Regions from separate parts of the Paenibacillus sp. EKM206P genome, predicted to be linked through region 4. Evidence: predicted binding sites of a transcription regulator. Region 4 holds the regulator's gene; each other region holds the start of a gene.

Region 1 (4,163 bases), on a different contig from region 4:
CCAACGGCGTAATGAAGGTCTTGTTCAGTTCAGTAATAATCGTGTGTGTGTAATCATCACACTTATTTTCATACTTCTTCATTTCATTTGTAAACAAAGTCACATCTTGAAGATTTGAAGTATGTTGGGCAAAATAATCGGCTGCTTGCACGATCGTATCTGCCATATTTTCCAACGTCTCGAAGAATATATCCTTTTTCTTCAATCTCATAACGATTACCCCTTTACGAAAATATCCGCAACCTGTTTCGACTGCAATAGACAACCTTTGCTATCTTATCACACTCATCAATGTTTTTGTAATGTTTGTAAAAGCAAATTTCATGATATACGTATACAGTGCCCGACATATAAGCTCATTATCCGACAATTTTTTCCTAAAAAGGTGTAATTCGTTTTCTAATTCACTTCTATGGTTACATGTTCCTTTAGTGGTGTATCTGCAGGCACCACATGTATATAGGATGTACCTGGCGTTAACGGAATTTCAACCCCATTCTTCATAAAACGAATCGCATCACCTGGCGTATGTTGCCACTCAGCCTGTATTAACTGTCCTTGTTGAAACACCATGGCCTCTCCGCTGCCGTCCAGTTCAACACTTAATCTGCCTACATCATCCAACGTTCGATGCCTGGTGCTCATCACAATGACATTGGCTGCTGAGAGCTGTTGGTTATTATTTTGATCCACATGTGACTTTTCGTTCACAAAACGCTTATATTGTTGATCCGCTGGATCATAGGTATAAGATACCCGGTAGCTTTTAAGCAAAAACCGGATTTGTAAAGATGTTGCAGTCTCGTCCACCATAACTGGGGTTTCGCCGGATTTAAGGTAAGTATATACTGGAACGTCCGTATGCGTAGCATACCCTTTACTATCGCTTCCTTTGCGCAGTCTATTCACGTCCGTGTATAGATTATGCGGAGGACGACGATCTTTGCTTCGCCAGAAGTATGCCCCTCCATTTGAAATCTCATCTAAATGTTCCTTCCGCTGCTGCTGTAAAATCGCATAGGCATCTGTGCTTCCCCCTGCGTGTATCGGCAACGCACCATAAGTTTCGCCCAGCTCAATCAAATACGGACGAATGCTACGGACCGGACCAACCTTTACATCTCCGCCATGACTTTGGAAAAAAGCGACCAGACGGGTAATTCCGCCTTCTGCAAGAACTTCATATACCATATCTGCCTGACTAAGTCCTGCCTGCGGACGTGCTGCTGGAGCATTGTTAATCATGACAGCGAGCGGTCGCTCCAAAACTGGCTGCTCCACCGGAAGACCGGTAAGCGGAGCTGTAAATGCCGGAGTAGACTGCTCCTTCGGCGGTTCAAGCGCCTCCTTCTCTGTTTTATGCTTGGTCGGTTGAGGAACGGGTTCAGTATCTCCCGTATTGGACATAGCAGAACAAGACATCAGCGTCATGCATAACAGAGCTGAGGCCATTACACGCAACCAATGATTTCGTTGGGAAATGGGCCCGGACAAGTTCATCCCTCCACTTCGTTATTTTTCTCATTATAAGCTTTATTTCCTGTTTTTGTCTTGATTGAAGCATGACCTCTCTATAGAATACTTATCTGAAGACATTAAAATTTTAAAAATATTCATACTTTGTGATTTTTATCACAAATAACTGTAACTGAACCTACTACAATAAAGGTGTAGCAAAGATGATCATCCCAACAAAATGAAATACAACCAACATTATAGATTAAGAAAGAGGAGTGGTTTGAATGTTTAATAGCTGGTTACGTGAGAACAAAGTCGCAATGTGGTTGCTGACTGTCGTACGGGTTTATCTAGGTTATGAATGGATGACTCACGGACTTGAAAAGCTGACAGGTGGATTCGATGCAGGCGGATTTATCTCGGGGGCCATTGCTAAAACAGGTGGAGACCATCCCGCTGTACAAGGCTGGTGGGGATCGTTCCTCGAAGCCTTTGCCCTGCCGAATGTAGGTTTGTTCAACGTCCTGATCCCGTTGGGTGAGTTCTTGGTCGGGGTTGGCCTGCTTCTCGGTACATTGACTACACTGGCTGCTTTGATGGCCATGGTTATGAACTTCTCGTTCCTGTTCTCGGGTACAGTAAGCACCAATGCAATCTACCTGCTGTTTGAAATCTTCCTCGTAGTTGCTGGCGCAAATGCCGGAAGAATTGGCTTTGACCGTTGGGTACTGCCCTTCCTGCGTGGACTGTTTGGTAAAAATAAAGATACCTTTCCAGCGGACCCTAGTCGAAAAATAGCTTAAACATCCCCCAAATAACCGTTATCCTCCGGGATAATGGTTATTTTTTTTGCGCTGTTATGCTCACAAGGAGGATTTTAGCTCCTCCTAACTCGGACTCTTTTATCGGATTCATTATCCTCCCCAAACGTTTACAAGTTGGATACAACATGGAATGCTCACGATACATTTACCCTATACACTACAGTTACATCAAAGAACGTAATGGAGGGTTATATCATGAAAAAAATCACCAAAGCCTATCTCATGCTCGCAGCAGTAACTTTCACAGTGCAGACTATGGGATCGGGATATACGGCATCAGCCCAAGCGGCGACGTCTACTACGACATCTCAGGCAGAAAGTGTACAACATATCTCCAAGGCCTTCGAGCAGCTACTAGGCCAACCCGGCAAGCTATCTCAGGCATTCACTTATTTGCAAAAGCATATTCAATCCATTCCAGCTTCTCAAGCTACCCTCATGGTGCTTCATCTGGAAAATGCACAGAACCAGCAATTGGATTCCTATGCACAGACCCTATACCCGACCTCTGTTCAAACCAAAATAAATCAAATCTATAAACCCGGTGATTCGTTCACAAATGTAATCAGCCGTACAAGCGATGCGAACCTGAAAAAGTTGCTAACTCAAACAAGAGATGCCGGCTACAAACTTGAAACCGCAGAAGGCATGTATTACCCAATCATCAACTATGAAAAATATAAAGTATTCGGGAAGCACACCACGGCAGATATCCGCAGCTATATTGACATCATGTCGATGGAATCCGGACAGGCTGCTACCAAAGATGCCGCGCTCCGTATCGGCTATCAACAGTTAGCCGGACGAGTGCTGGCACAGGAATTGTTTTTAAACCAATATCCACATTCCAATCGTACACAAGCTATAAAAAAATTGCACGATCTGTACTTTTTCTATACTTTCTACGGCACGAACAATACGCCATTATTCGATCATGATACCGGGAGGATTCATCCGTATGCCAAAAAAGGGTATCAATGGTTCGTTCAACGTAATATGGATTCGAAGAGCACCTATATTCAAAAGCTGAAAGCATTTATGACACTGTTGGATCAAAATGGAGATCAACGTACTTCGCAGGTATCCACTTGGCTAAAAAAGAACGTGCCTTCTAATTAATCGAAGACGCAAAAAACACAAAAGAACTTCCATTCCCACACAGCATGTGGATTCGGAAGTTCTTTTTTACATTTACGTATCACTTTCTTGACCAAAAGCCCAACAATTGAGACTCAGCGAGCCAAGGACATACGACTGAAAAAGCTTATGCGCGGAGCGCTCCTGATCCGCAGCCCCCATCGCATAAAACAAAGGTGAAAAATGCTCTATTCCATAAGAAGGTACCGCTTGTTTGGCATATGGAGCCTTCTTGTCATATTGGAATAAGTGACGTAAATTCCAATCTTGAAGCTGCTGTGCAATCCAGTCATCATATTGAACGGCCCAATCGGCTGGCTCACTCGTCTGCTTGAGTGTCCGCAAGTTGTGGACCAATCCGCCGCTACCGATAATCAAAATCCCTTGTTCTCGCAACGGCGCCAGCATCCGTCCAATCTCGTATTGCTCTTGAGGAGCGCGCCGAGAATCAATAGATAACGGTACGACCGGTATGTCCGCATCAGGATATATATGCCGCAAAACCACCCATGCTCCATGATCCAGTCCCCGGTTCCGAACCGGCTGGTGGAACAAGTTATGCTGACTGAACAGATGCTCTATCTCCTCATACAGCTTTGGATCGCCTGGTGCAGGGTAATCGATTGAGTACATTTCTTCAGGAAAGCCATAGAAATCGTGCAACGCTGCATGCTGATCATCCGCGCCAATACATTGATCGGGGCTATCCCAATGCGCGGAAAAAATGACAATTCCTTTGGGTCG
Region 2 (4,163 bases), on a different contig from region 4:
TTCCCTTCTCCTTTGGGGCCTATACGCTTCAACGGATAGAGCACCCGATCAGGATCATATACCCGCTCCGTCATATTGCGAACTTTGTTACAAATAGCCCCTTTGGTAATGGGATGATCTGGGTTTCCAGTCACCTTGATTATCTTTTCTTTTTCCTTGTGAAGCAGGAGCCCACACGTATCCGGGCAATCTAACGGGCATACAGCCGGAAAAATACCGTCCTGCTGCTCCGTCATCCGCTGTCCCCCTTGTAAGTCTTGTTGAAGCGTGGCCTCACGAGGCGCGCTATTGCGATGATCCATAGTGTTGATGCTCCTTTCCGTTACCGTTTCCAAAAATTACACTGATCTTATCATATCCACAGCTTTGGCCTATGGCAAGAGAAGGATTTTCCCACACAGCCGCTCTCCAAAATATTAAAAAAATCCGTCTGCTGCATAGAGCAAAACGGATTTTTTAAGAATTATAATTTTTTTCAACATCCTGTTTCATCATATCTTACTGAGGGTAAAAAAGATCAAGGCATCATGGACGAGAGCACACTCATCCTCCATGCCAAATCATGGACCACTCCCAAAAAAATCCGCCATGACAGGTTTCGTTCCCCCGGGCCTGTCATGGCGGATTTGCTTTGTTCATTGCTGTTTAAAGTACTGTGATTAGGTAGGATCAATCAACGGATTGGATGTGCAACCGAAGAAGTAGTTGGAGATTCATTCACTGGATGTGCGTTGGCTTGAGGCTTTTTCAGATAGGCCAACCAGTAGGCTCCAGCCACAAACAGGCTACCTCCTACCAAATTCCCCAGCCAGACCGGAATGAAGTTCATAACATAATCTGCCCATGAAAAGTGGCCTGCAAAAATAGCCGCCGGAATGAGAAACATATTGGCAACAACGTGCTGAAATCCAATAGCCACAAAGGCCATGGTCGGGAACCAAATCCCCATAATTTTGCCGCCAATGGAGTCTGTGCTATATGCCAACCATACAGCCAGTGCTACGAGCCAGTTACATCCTATACCCGATATAAAAGACTGCAAAAAGCTTTCGTGTAGCTTATGTCCTGCCATATCCACCACTTTGTCCAGATAAGGGCCCGTTTCTGTCAAACCCAGCACATGCCCAAAGAAAAATGCAACGAATAACGCACCTGCAAAATTACTGAGCGTAATAATCGCCAAATTACGAAGCATGACTCCTGTCTTAATTCGTCCTGCCCATCTCGCCAAAGGGACCGCCATCATATTGCCGGTCAGCAATTCTCCGCCTGCGATCAAAACTAATACCAGACCAATAGGGAACACCGCAGCTCCAATAAAGGTGGCAATGCTTCCCCATTCTTTAGGCGCACTTGCAATAACACGTATATCCAGCAAAAACCCGAGTGCAATAAATGCACCTGCCAAAAATCCCAGTACCACCGCCACAGTCCACGGGTTGTTCGCCTTGGCCACTCCTGTTTCCACCGTCTTTTCAGCAATTTGCCCCGGTTTATAGCTCGCCATATATCCCCGCTCCTTTAATATCTATTCACTAAAATATTCTTCTTTCATATTTTATTTAAAATCAGTGATTAAGTTTGTGAAAAAAATCACTTTCGTAACTATAAAAAAAACAGCCCCTGAAAAAAGGACTGTTTTTCTGTATTATTACATCTACTGCGCTACTACGCGCTTTACATTTAATTGTATTCTTCCTTTTCAATTGCTCTTAAGAACCAAAGAACTCCACCGAGGCCTATCAGCGCCACGACTACAAGAAAAAGGATATAAAACAAACCCATAAGCTACTTCCCCCCTGATCCTTATGCTACTCTATATTGTACTATAAGGATTCATCCGTACGCCTCAGATTGTTGACAAACTTATGAACAATGTCACAGACAAATCTAATTATACAGTAACTGGGTTCCGTTCGGATATTGTAGGCAAAGCTTGTAAACCTGCCGCGTTCAAGAAATTCCAAGGCTTGTTATAATGCGGCTGGAAGAAGAAATCGACAAAGGCCAACTGGTCAATAGTCATATGGTTTTGAATGGCTACGGATAGCGTGTTAATGGATTGCGTCAAATCCACCTTCGACATAATTTGAGCACCCAGAATTCTCCGCGTCCCCTGTTCATATACCACTTTCAGTAACACTTTTTCGGAGGTTGGCATAAATTCAGGTCGGTAGCTGTCCTCAATGGTTACAGCTTCTACAGTCATGCCTTCATCTGTTGCCGCAGCTTCCGTCATGCCTGTTCCTGCGATATTGTCTTCGTAAATTTTGATACCCGAAGTTCCTTGGGTTCCCATGTAGGCAATGGTTGGTTGCACCAGATTACGTGCCACCAGCGTACCCATACGAACTGCGTTGGTTGCCAAAGGGATATAAGCCGTTTTGCCGGTCGGATTATAGCGAATTGCACAACTGTCGCCTGCTGCAAACACGTCCGGGCAACTACTTTGCATATAGTTATCCACAATGATCGCACCGTTAGGCAACATATCTACCTGACCTTTGAGCAGATCCGTTTGAGGTCGGAAACCGATGCAGAGAATAACAAGCTCTGTTTCATATTCTCCTTTAGAGGTCACGACTTTACTTACCTTACCGTTCGTACCCTCAAAACGACTCACCGTCTCGCCAAGTACCAGCTTAATGCCATGTTCCTTCAGGGAACTTTCAATCCGGTCTGTATACTCATGGTCCAAATACTTATTCAATATACGATCAGCACTGTCGATCAGCGTTACATTTTTACCATTCATTTGGAAAGCTTCTACCAATTCAACACCAATGTATCCAGCTCCCACGACTGTAATGTTCTGTACGTGCTGGGCTTTCTCAATGATATCATTGGAATGATTATAGTTTTTACAGAGCAAAATATGATCAAGTTCAATGCCTTCCAGCTTTGGAATAATGGGCCATGATCCCGTGGTCACAATTAGTTTATCAAATGTGTCTGTAAATTCTTCACCTGTTTGGAGATTACGGGCATGCAGGGACTTGCCAGCCGTATCCACACTCGTTACCTCATGAAGCATCTTGGTCACTACACCCAAGTCAGACAGTTGATCTGGAGACGAATAAAACAGGCCGTGCGGATCTTTGACGACACCACCTACGTACAGCGCAATACCACAAGATAAAAATGAAATATTATCATTACGCTCGTAAACGGTAATTTCTGCATCTGGATAACATTTAGCTGTGTTAACGATAGCTGCTGTGCCTGCGTGTGTACATCCGATAACTGCTACTTTCATGTTGAATTCCTCCTTGGTGTGTGGGCATAAACTGTATAATAATTGTGAATAGTTTCACGTAAACAGCTCGTTAGTGTTTGTGATTTATTTCACTTCATGCACTTATTATAGTGTGATATTTTTCACATTACAATAGCTTTTTGTGATATTCACAATTTGTCCACATTTAAAAAAGAAAGGATATACGAGATCAACTGTTTGCTGAAATGTTTTTTTGCTCCATTCAGTTTCCCCTGTAGGCGGCCTGATTATGCCCATGGAATCGACTTTCACATGATGCTCCCCCTTTAGACAAATGCACATGTAGAGAACAAAAAAAGGTCCGCTTCCCGGAGACATGCCGGAAATCAGACCTTTTTAAACATATATTTTGGAATGAAGGCAAAGCTACTATAGCAATTGCTCAATGGCTGCTTTCATCGCTTCTGGTGACTCCTTCGGTTCAAAACGACCCACAGGTACACCTTCACGATTCACAATGAATTTCGTAAAATTCCACTGAATTGTCCCATTTTCCTGTTCTCCAGGCTGTTGCTTTTTCAAATATTCAAACAGAGGCGCTGTACCCGGTCCATTGACGTCCACTTTGGCGAATACCGGGAAATTAACCCCGTAATTCAGTTGGCAAAATTCAGACGCTTCCTCGCTGCTGCCCGGCTCCTGACCGCCAAATTGGTTGCAAGGAAAGCCTAATACAACTAATCCCCGATCCTTATATTCGTCATAAAGCTTTTGCAAATCCCCATATTGCGGGGTAAGTCCGCATTTACTGGCGGTATTCGCAATAACCAGCACCTTACCAGCGTAAGTATTCAGAGAAACCTCCTGATTCGCTGGTGTTACGGCATTATGTGAATAGACAGACATACAGCATCCTCCTTCGTGTCACTTGGTTTAGGTTACATAA
Region 3 (4,163 bases), 160 kb from region 4:
TCATCATTTCAGTACCACGTTCTACCGTAACTGTCGATGGATCTGGCTCTACTTCAGAGAACACTTCGATAGCTACTGGTGTTTGGCGCTGATGCAGATAATGAATAACACGATCTACATATCCCAGTTGTACCATCATAGGGTCTGTGATAATAGCTACACGTGTGATATCAGGCATTTTAGCAAGATACTGTGTCGAATTTTTTTCAAAATAGATTTTGGAAGGTACTTTGAACCATTGCATATTCACCGTCCGTTTCGCCACCCTTTTCACATTAATCAGATTGACTGCCGATACGTTCGACGAAGTCGAGTTACGACCGTACGAACCGCAACCAAGTGTCAACGAAGGAAGATTGGTGTTGTAAATGTCGCCAATCGCACCATGTGTGGAAGGTGCATTTACAATGATACGTCCTGTTTGCAAACGGTTTGCAAACCGAGCGATAACATCCTCATCGTTCGAATGAATAGCGGACGAGTGACCCATGCCCCCGAATTCCACGACTTCAGCAGCGCGTTGAATACCTTGTTCCGCATTTTTTACTTTATAGCAAGCTAATACAGGACTCAATTTTTCCGCAGACAATGGGAATTTTGTTCCTACCCCTTCAATCTCAGCGACCAAAATTTTAGTTCCTGCTGGTACTGTAATACCACTCATTTCAGCAATTTTCACAGCAGACTGCCCGACAATAGCTGGGTTCACTGCACATTTCTCGACATTCATAGCTCCTTGAGTGAGCTTAGCTGCTTCTTCTTTATTTACAAAATAGCAACCGTTAGCGATCATCAATTTTTTCACTTGTTCGAAGATTGGCTCTTCGATAATAACCGCTTGCTCCGAAGCACAAATCATACCGTTATCAAAAGATTTCGAGAGGATAAGATCGTTCACGGCCTGTTTGATATCTGCTGTTTTTTCAATAAAGCAAGGCACGTTACCAGGACCTACACCAAGTGCTGGTTTACCGCAGCTATAAGCTGCCTTAACCATGCCTGATCCACCAGTTGCCAAAATTAGCGCCACATCAGGGTGGTTCATCAATACATTGGTCTTATCCATCGAAGGTGCTTCAATCCATTGAATACAATCGGCCGGAGCACCATGTTTAACAGCTGCTTCGAGCAAGACGCGGGCTGCTTCCGCACTACACGATTGAGCAGATGGATGGAAACCGAAAATGATTGGGTTACGTGTTTTAATGGCAATCAGCGCTTTGAACATCGTAGTCGAAGTCGGGTTTGTCACTGGAGTGATCCCCATGATAATACCGACTGGCTCTGCTATCTTTTGAAAACTGTCAAAATCATTGTCTTCAATGACACCGACGGTTTTTTCATTTTTGATGCTATGATAGATATATTCTGTTGCAAACATGTTTTTGGTGATTTTGTCCTCGTACACACCGCGTCCTGTTTCTTCAACAGCCAACTTCGCCAGGTACATGTGTTTATCCATCCCTGCGAGTGCCATAGCTTGTACGATTTCGTCAATCTGTTCCTGATTCATACTCATGAAAGCTTGCTGTGCCCGGTTCCCCCGGTCAATCAGCGTTTGAATATACTGCTCTGCGCTTTGCTCTTTTTGAATAACCTCGTTTTTAACAGCCATTTCCCTCATCCTCCTGTTATCTCGTGTACTATCTCTTGTTCACGCACTGATCGTAACACAGCTTTTCAAGATATATTGTGATTTTTTTCACAATCTATTTAAAATTTTATTTTATGAAGTGAATTAAATCACAAAGTTTGGAATTCTGCCACTTTTACCCCCTCTTCTTGCCCCAAAAACTCATTGCACAAGTATATAATGAATTTGAATTGATCAAGTTGCAGATAAAAAACATAGGATACAAAGGGGAAATGGACGATGAGAAACCCTACAAATGTAATGGAAGCCCGCGGCAACACCTGTTGCTTCTCGGAGGCCAGCTTCAACCGATTGCAAGTAATGATGAAAGATCGAGTTATGCCAGAAAGCTCGCATCTGTTCTGGGAAGGAGATACAGCGGATAAGCTGTTTTATATTAAGCGCGGACGCGTGAAAGTAACCAAAACAACGGATGAGGGCAAGGAACTTATTCTATATATGTATCAAAGCGGCGATCTTGTTGGTCAAGCCGATCCATTTTTCGGTACTAAGCATTCCTTTTCTGCTGAGGTTCTGGAAGACAGTGATATTGGCGTAATCGATCATACAGATTTGGAACTGCTTATTTGCCAGCATTGTGATTTTGCGATTGACTTTATGAAATGGATGGGTTCACATCACCGCATTACTCAGACTAAGTTCCGCGATTTGATGATGTACGGCAAGCCAGGCGCTTTATGTTCAACGCTCATTCGTCTATGCAATACCTATGGTGAGCCTCACGGCGAACATATCCTGATTCATAAAAAAATTACTCATACTGACTTATCAAATATGATCGGTGCGACCCGGGAAAGCGTAAACCGGATGCTTAGTGATCTACGTAAGAAAAATGCAGTTGAATATGATAATGGTATGATTGTTGTCAAAGATTTGGAAATGCTGCAAGGTGTATGTCATTGTGAACTATGCCCTCGTGAGATTTGCCGGATATAATAAATCGTTTTTTTATGTAAAAGGGAGTGTTATAAGCCACTATAGCTTATAACACTCCCTAATTTATTTCCACTCCCCTACTTATACAGGAGCAGTAGCGAAGCATTTTAATGACAGTCCTTCTTCTGGCAACACTCTTTAAAACTGTAAACATAGATAACTTAAATTCCCCATCTCATAGCTTCTATGGATAACCTTGGCTTTGTTTGCAGGATTGCCACTCCCCATTGCAATAAACAACGGTACAAAGTGTTCTGCTCTGGGTACGGCCTGGCGAGCATACGGTGCTTCGCTTTCATAGTGATCCAAAGCCTCTATATCTCTACTTTGTACTTTTTCAATAATCCAATCATCAAAATCTATAGCCCAAGGTTCTGTTTTCGTTTCCCCCCATTTGACGATACGCAGATTATGAACAGTCACGCCACTACCAATGACCAGAATATCCTGTTCTCCCAGTCCTCGCAGCACTTCACCAATAGCATATTGTGCTTTGGGCGAGAGATATGGATTTACAGAGATCTGAACTACCGGAATGTCTGCCTCAGGATACATACGATGCAACAATGTCCAAGATCCATGATCCAAACCCCTCACCCGATCAGTTTCTACGTCAATGCCCTTTTGTTCATATAATTTTTTCAGCTTATTGGCCAGTTCCACAGAACCATGTGCTGGATATTTCACTGTGTACAGTTCCGGTGGAAAACCGCCAAAATCATAAATGGTATCGTACACGTCATCCATCGAACTGATCGTCAACGTTTGTGTTTCCCAATGAGCAGTAAAGATAACTATTGCTTTAGGACGAATACTTTTCCCCAGTTGCTCTAAAAATGAAGTATAGTCCGTCTGTTCAATAGCAAGCATCGGTGAGCCATGGGCCAAAAATAAAGATGGCATCATATAAAGATCCCCTTATCATCAACAATTTATTTTATTCATCAAGTAACTTTATGTAAGTAATGATACATAAGTAACAGAGTCATGTCAACACAGATTTTAACATACACTTAAAGGTCAAAGATTCTATAAATAAAGATTGATATAGGTATAATGTCATAGTAATATGTAACTAATAAATTTTAAAATTTCACTTTATTTCGATACAAAGGACTGGTTTCCATGGAGATACATACTTCTAATTGCCCAAAATGCGGTTCCGTTTTTCGTCAAAACCTTAGAAACCTCTGTAGTACTTGTATTGAGGAAGAAAATATATTCTTGGACCGCTGTTCTAACTATCTATGGAAGCATCCTTCTACTCATACTCGCCAGCTCAGTGACGTAACTGGTACACCTATAGAATTGCTCACAGATTGGGTAAGAGCAGGCAAATTTCCCTCCACATACAGTCAGCTTGATTATCCTTGTGAGTCCTGCCGTTCCCCTATTTATGCAGGGAGACTTTGTCATTCCTGTCTGGGTACATTCCGTTCGGCCGCGCTGGATATTCAAACCCGTGTGCCTCGCCGTGCAACAGCAGCATTATTCTCAGTTGCAGGGCGCGTCAAAGGCTATTAAGTCGTGCTGCCTAAGCACATCATTTCTGCAAAATGGATAAGTAGTCCTA
Region 4 (4,163 bases):
CAAACCCGTGCTTCCTCTCTAAGGGGATGTGACACCTGAATTAGCGCGACAGCAGCCCTTCAAAGGCGGCTTGTGCCTCATGTTTGATACGTTCCTCGTCCATAGTCAGGCATTCGCCGTTTTTCACAACCTGACGACCGTCTACCCACACATGAGCCACGTCCTTGGCGCTTGCAGAGTATACCGCATGGGAAATAAGATCTGTACGCGGCAAGAAATGTGCCTGATTCAGATCCAACGCGATAAAGTCAGCCTTGTTGCCTGCTGCCAACGCTCCTACTTCTTTTAAACCAATCGACTTTGCACCGTATTCCGTTGCCAGACGCAGCGCTTCACTTGCAGGAACTGCCGTAGGGTCACCGGATACACCCTTGTGAATAAGTGCTGCCAGACGCATTTCCTCGAACATATCCAGGTTATTATTGCTGGCAGGACCATCCGTTCCGAGAGAAACCGTAACCCCTGCACGCAGCAATTCAGGCACTCTTGCCACACCACTTGCCAGCTTCAAGTTGCTGCCAGGATTGTGGGAAACCGCTACACCACGTTCTGCCAGTAAAGCTATTTCTTCGTCGTTCAAATGAACGCCATGGGCAACAAGCGAAGGACGGGAGAAAAAGCCAAGCTTATCCAAGTGTGCAACCGGACGCAAACCGTAGTCGCGTACGTTTTGCTCTACTTCGGCGATCGTCTCAGACATGTGCGTATGCAGTGGCAAGTCCAGATCATGCGCAGCTTGTACGAATTTTTCAATAAACGCAGGTGGACATGTATATGGCGCGTGCGGAGACATCATCGTAGTAATACGCCCGTCTGCTTTACCGTGCCAGTTACGTGCAAAAGTCACGGCCTCTGCCAGCTTGATTCGCTGTTCTTCCTCCGAACATAGTCCAATTGCTCCACGCATCAGACTTGCACGAATACCTGACTCCTCAGCCACACGAGCCACTTCATCCATATGATCGTACATATCGAGGAAGGTTGTTGTTCCACCTTTCAGCATTTCCAGCACAGACAAGGACGTACCCCAGTACACGTCTGTAGATGTAAACTTGGCTTCCATAGGCCACATTTTTTCCTGAAGCCATACTTGAAGTGCCAAATCATCTCCATGCCCACGCAGTAGAGACATCGCCGCATGACCATGAGTATTGATCAGACCAGGTAAAAACAATAGCCCTTTACCATCGATCGCTTCCGTCTCTTCCTCACCCGCAGGCAAGGTTTCGCCAATATAAGTAATACGACTATCCTCCACAATCATAAAACCATGGACTACCCCTGCTTCTGGTCCATTTACTGCAAAAGATCCGTTTTTAATCATCCATTTATTCACTGTCATATTGTGCTTCTTCCTTTCCGTCCTCCAAATAATAAGCGAGGCTAAGCAAATCAGTTGTAAAGTCTGTGGCATGAATCCGAATGTTGGCTGGTGCCTTGAGAGTAGTCGGTGCAAAGTTCAGGATCGCTCCAATTCCGCTATCAATAAGCCTATCAGCCACGTGCTGTGCTTCAAAATCAGGTACGGTAATAATCCCGATTCGAATGTTTTTTTCTTTCACAGTCGCTTCCAGTTCATCCATCGGTTGCACGACCAATGTATTGATCTTGGTTCCTACCTTATCCGGAAACGCATCAAATACCGCCACAATCTTCATATTGTCTTTTAAATAAGCGTTATAATTCGAAAGGGCTTGCCCCAGATTACCCGCTCCGACCAAGACTACATTAATTTGTTGGTCGATTTTCAGGATATGGCGTATTTTCTCAATGAGATAAGAAACATCATAACCAATACCCTTCCGACCAAAATCTCCAAAATAAGCAAGATCTTTACGGATTTGGGCCGGGTTCAAATCTAGCCTCTGTCCCAACTCTTGTGAAGAGACCGTAGCCACCTCCCGTTTGTGAAGTGCATTCAGATAACGTAAATATACGGGTAACCTCCGTACGACAGCCTCTGAAATTTTATCTGATTTCATACTTGCTCCCCCTAATTGTAACGAACATACTTATGTCCGTCCGTTATGCCTCTGTCTCCGGGGCGGATTGGAGCCATTCGGCGATGCGGGGCACCATTTGCTCCGATGGCATATGCTCCATTTTTGGTCCCGGTAACGAGTACAAAAAGTGCTTTCCGTAATAGGATTCAATCACACGCGTATCATAAACGATAACGACCCCGTGGTCGTTCGCTGTACGTACCAACCGACCAAATCCCTGTTTGAAGCGAATGACCGCTTGAGGTACAGACAGCTTCATAAATGGATTCTTCTTCTGCTGCTGGAGCAGTTCGCTTTTTGCCTCCAGCAGCGGGTGATTCGGCGGTTGAAACGGCAAGCGAACAATGGCTAGACAAGTCAGAGCCTTCCCCGGAATATCGACGCCTTCCCAGAAACTGCTGGTCCCCAGCAATACAGAAGCTTTCGCTTCCTGAAACCGGCGGGTTAGCTTGCTGCGACTTCCACTGTCCACACCTTGTCCCAGCACAGTAATTTCGCTGGATGCTAAGGCCTCTTTGAGCGGCTCATACACTTGCCGGAGCATCCGATAGGACGTAAACAGAACGAGCATTCTCCCCTGCGTCGCCTGAGCAGTCGCTCCTAGAGAGCTAACGAGCATATCTACAAAATGTGCATCTCCTACACTGCCCTTCACACTTGGGAAATCCCGTGGAATAACCAGCAACACCTGATCCCTGTAATTAAAGGGTGACGGGAGCTGCGAAGTCATCAGCCGCTCTTGATCTGCGGCCTCCTGTAAGCCGAGCTGATCGATCATGTACTGAAACGACTTATCTACCGACAAGGTAGCAGAAGTCAGAATAATGCTTCTTTTTTTGTCAAAAAACATTTCTTTCAACTGGCGGCTCACATCGACGGGTACCGCATAAAATTGCAATGATTTACTACGGAATTGCCCGCTCGCCTCGAGCCAGTATACGGTTGTTTCATCATCGAGTCGGATAAAAAAGCGCAAATTTTCTCGAATCCCCGCCAAATCCTTGAGCAGACCCGTGATATCTGTAATAAGGCTATCCGCCGCATAATCGTCATGTTCTTCCTTGACGTCCAGCATCAGCTTGTCGCCCTTGCGCAAAATTTCGCTCATCGTTACATATAGCTGATTTTCCAAAGCTCCCGCCTGATCCCACTTTGCAGGCTTGGCCGAAGGTTTGAGACGGGAAGAAAACTGTCCTGTTTCACCCGGTGTCGCATCACTTCGCTCCGGCAACATGCCAAACAGCTTGTCGCTTAGCAGGTCCCAAGTTTCCTTCACCTCTAACACGAGCGGATACAGCTGGTCGATAGTTGAGGCCCAATCTGCCGACTTCTCGTGCCCCGATTTCGCCAACTGTTGACGAAGTGAAGGCAGTTGTCCATTCTTGCTGTCTTTGAACAGTCGCGTCAGTGTATGCACGAGTGTGAAATATTTCATATGCATACCTAGGTGTTTACCAGCTACTTCCTCCAGGTGATGGGCTTCATCTATCACCAGATGTTCATAGCTCGGCAATAACTGATGACTGGCTTTGACGTCTGTGAACAACTTAGAGTGATTCGTAATAACAACATCCGCTATTCCTGCTTCATGGCGTGCACGATGATAATAACATTTGCGGAACCATGGGCAAGAACGACCAAGACAGGACTCTGAATCACTCGCCACCGTTTCCCAGAAATCCCCTCCACGGTTGCTCAGATTCAGTTCTTCATCATCACCGGTTTCTGTTAGCGTCAACCAGACGATCATCTGAGCCGCTGTAATTAAATCTTCCTTCGGTGTAGCGAAGTCTCTTCTGTTTATTTTATGTTCAAACTTACGCAGACACAAATAATGTCCCCGACCCTTGAAAATAGCAGCCCGGAACGGAAACGGAATCACCTTGGTTAGCATCGGAATGTCGCGCTCGCGTAATTGCTCCTGCAGGTTGATCGTATGTGTACTCACCATAACGCGCTGTCCCTTTTTCACACTGTGATACAGCGATGGGAGCAAATAACCCAGAGACTTCCCTGTTCCTGTACCTGCTTCAATCAGCAGATGCTTGTCTTCACTCAGTGCCTGATTCACACCCTCAATCATCTGTATCTGCGCCTCGCGCTCCTCATATTGACTCAAGGATGAACGCAAATTGTCCCGCACATCATCCATGTACTCCT

What was found. The regulator Rex, encoded in region 4, represses fermentation and respiration genes when NADH is low (regulators of the CRP and FNR family bind a similar motif). The targets are predictions, from matches to a motif close to TTGTGAAATATTTCACAA.
Region 1: the regulator Rex is predicted to act here: its motif matches at 1,621-1,638, upstream of G9G53_RS20560 (DoxX family membrane protein).
Region 2: the regulator Rex is predicted to act here: its motif matches at 1,582-1,599, upstream of G9G53_RS05950 (formate/nitrite transporter family protein).
Region 3: the regulator Rex is predicted to act here: its motif matches at 1,691-1,708, upstream of adhE (bifunctional acetaldehyde-CoA/alcohol dehydrogenase).

Annotation. Positions count from the first base shown of each region.
Region 1 is NZ_JAAMNQ010000012.1:29,862-34,024, reverse strand. It holds gene G9G53_RS20570 (DUF47 domain-containing protein) at 1-211, opposite strand, end outside; gene G9G53_RS20565 (DUF3048 domain-containing protein) at 400-1,494, opposite strand; gene G9G53_RS20560 (DoxX family membrane protein) at 1,743-2,261, shown strand; gene G9G53_RS20555 (hypothetical protein) at 2,478-3,401, shown strand; gene G9G53_RS20550 (dioxygenase family protein) at 3,474-4,163, opposite strand, start outside.
Region 2 is NZ_JAAMNQ010000002.1:478,991-483,153, reverse strand. It holds gene G9G53_RS05955 (molybdopterin-containing oxidoreductase family protein) at 1-302, opposite strand, end outside; gene G9G53_RS05950 (formate/nitrite transporter family protein) at 674-1,507, opposite strand; gene G9G53_RS05945 (FAD-dependent oxidoreductase) at 1,895-3,256, opposite strand; gene G9G53_RS05940 (glutathione peroxidase) at 3,647-4,123, opposite strand.
Region 3 is NZ_JAAMNQ010000003.1:599,159-603,321, forward strand. It holds gene adhE (bifunctional acetaldehyde-CoA/alcohol dehydrogenase) at 1-1,615, opposite strand, end outside; gene G9G53_RS09555 (Crp/Fnr family transcriptional regulator) at 1,874-2,590, shown strand; gene G9G53_RS09560 (DODA-type extradiol aromatic ring-opening family dioxygenase) at 2,729-3,496, opposite strand; gene G9G53_RS09565 (hypothetical protein) at 3,815-4,114, shown strand.
Region 4 is NZ_JAAMNQ010000003.1:439,280-443,442, forward strand. It holds gene G9G53_RS08720 (cell wall elongation regulator TseB-like domain-containing protein) at 1-3, opposite strand, end outside; gene G9G53_RS08725 (amidohydrolase) at 41-1,342, opposite strand; gene G9G53_RS08730 (redox-sensing transcriptional repressor Rex) at 1,329-1,982, opposite strand; gene dinG (ATP-dependent DNA helicase DinG) at 2,026-4,163, opposite strand, start outside.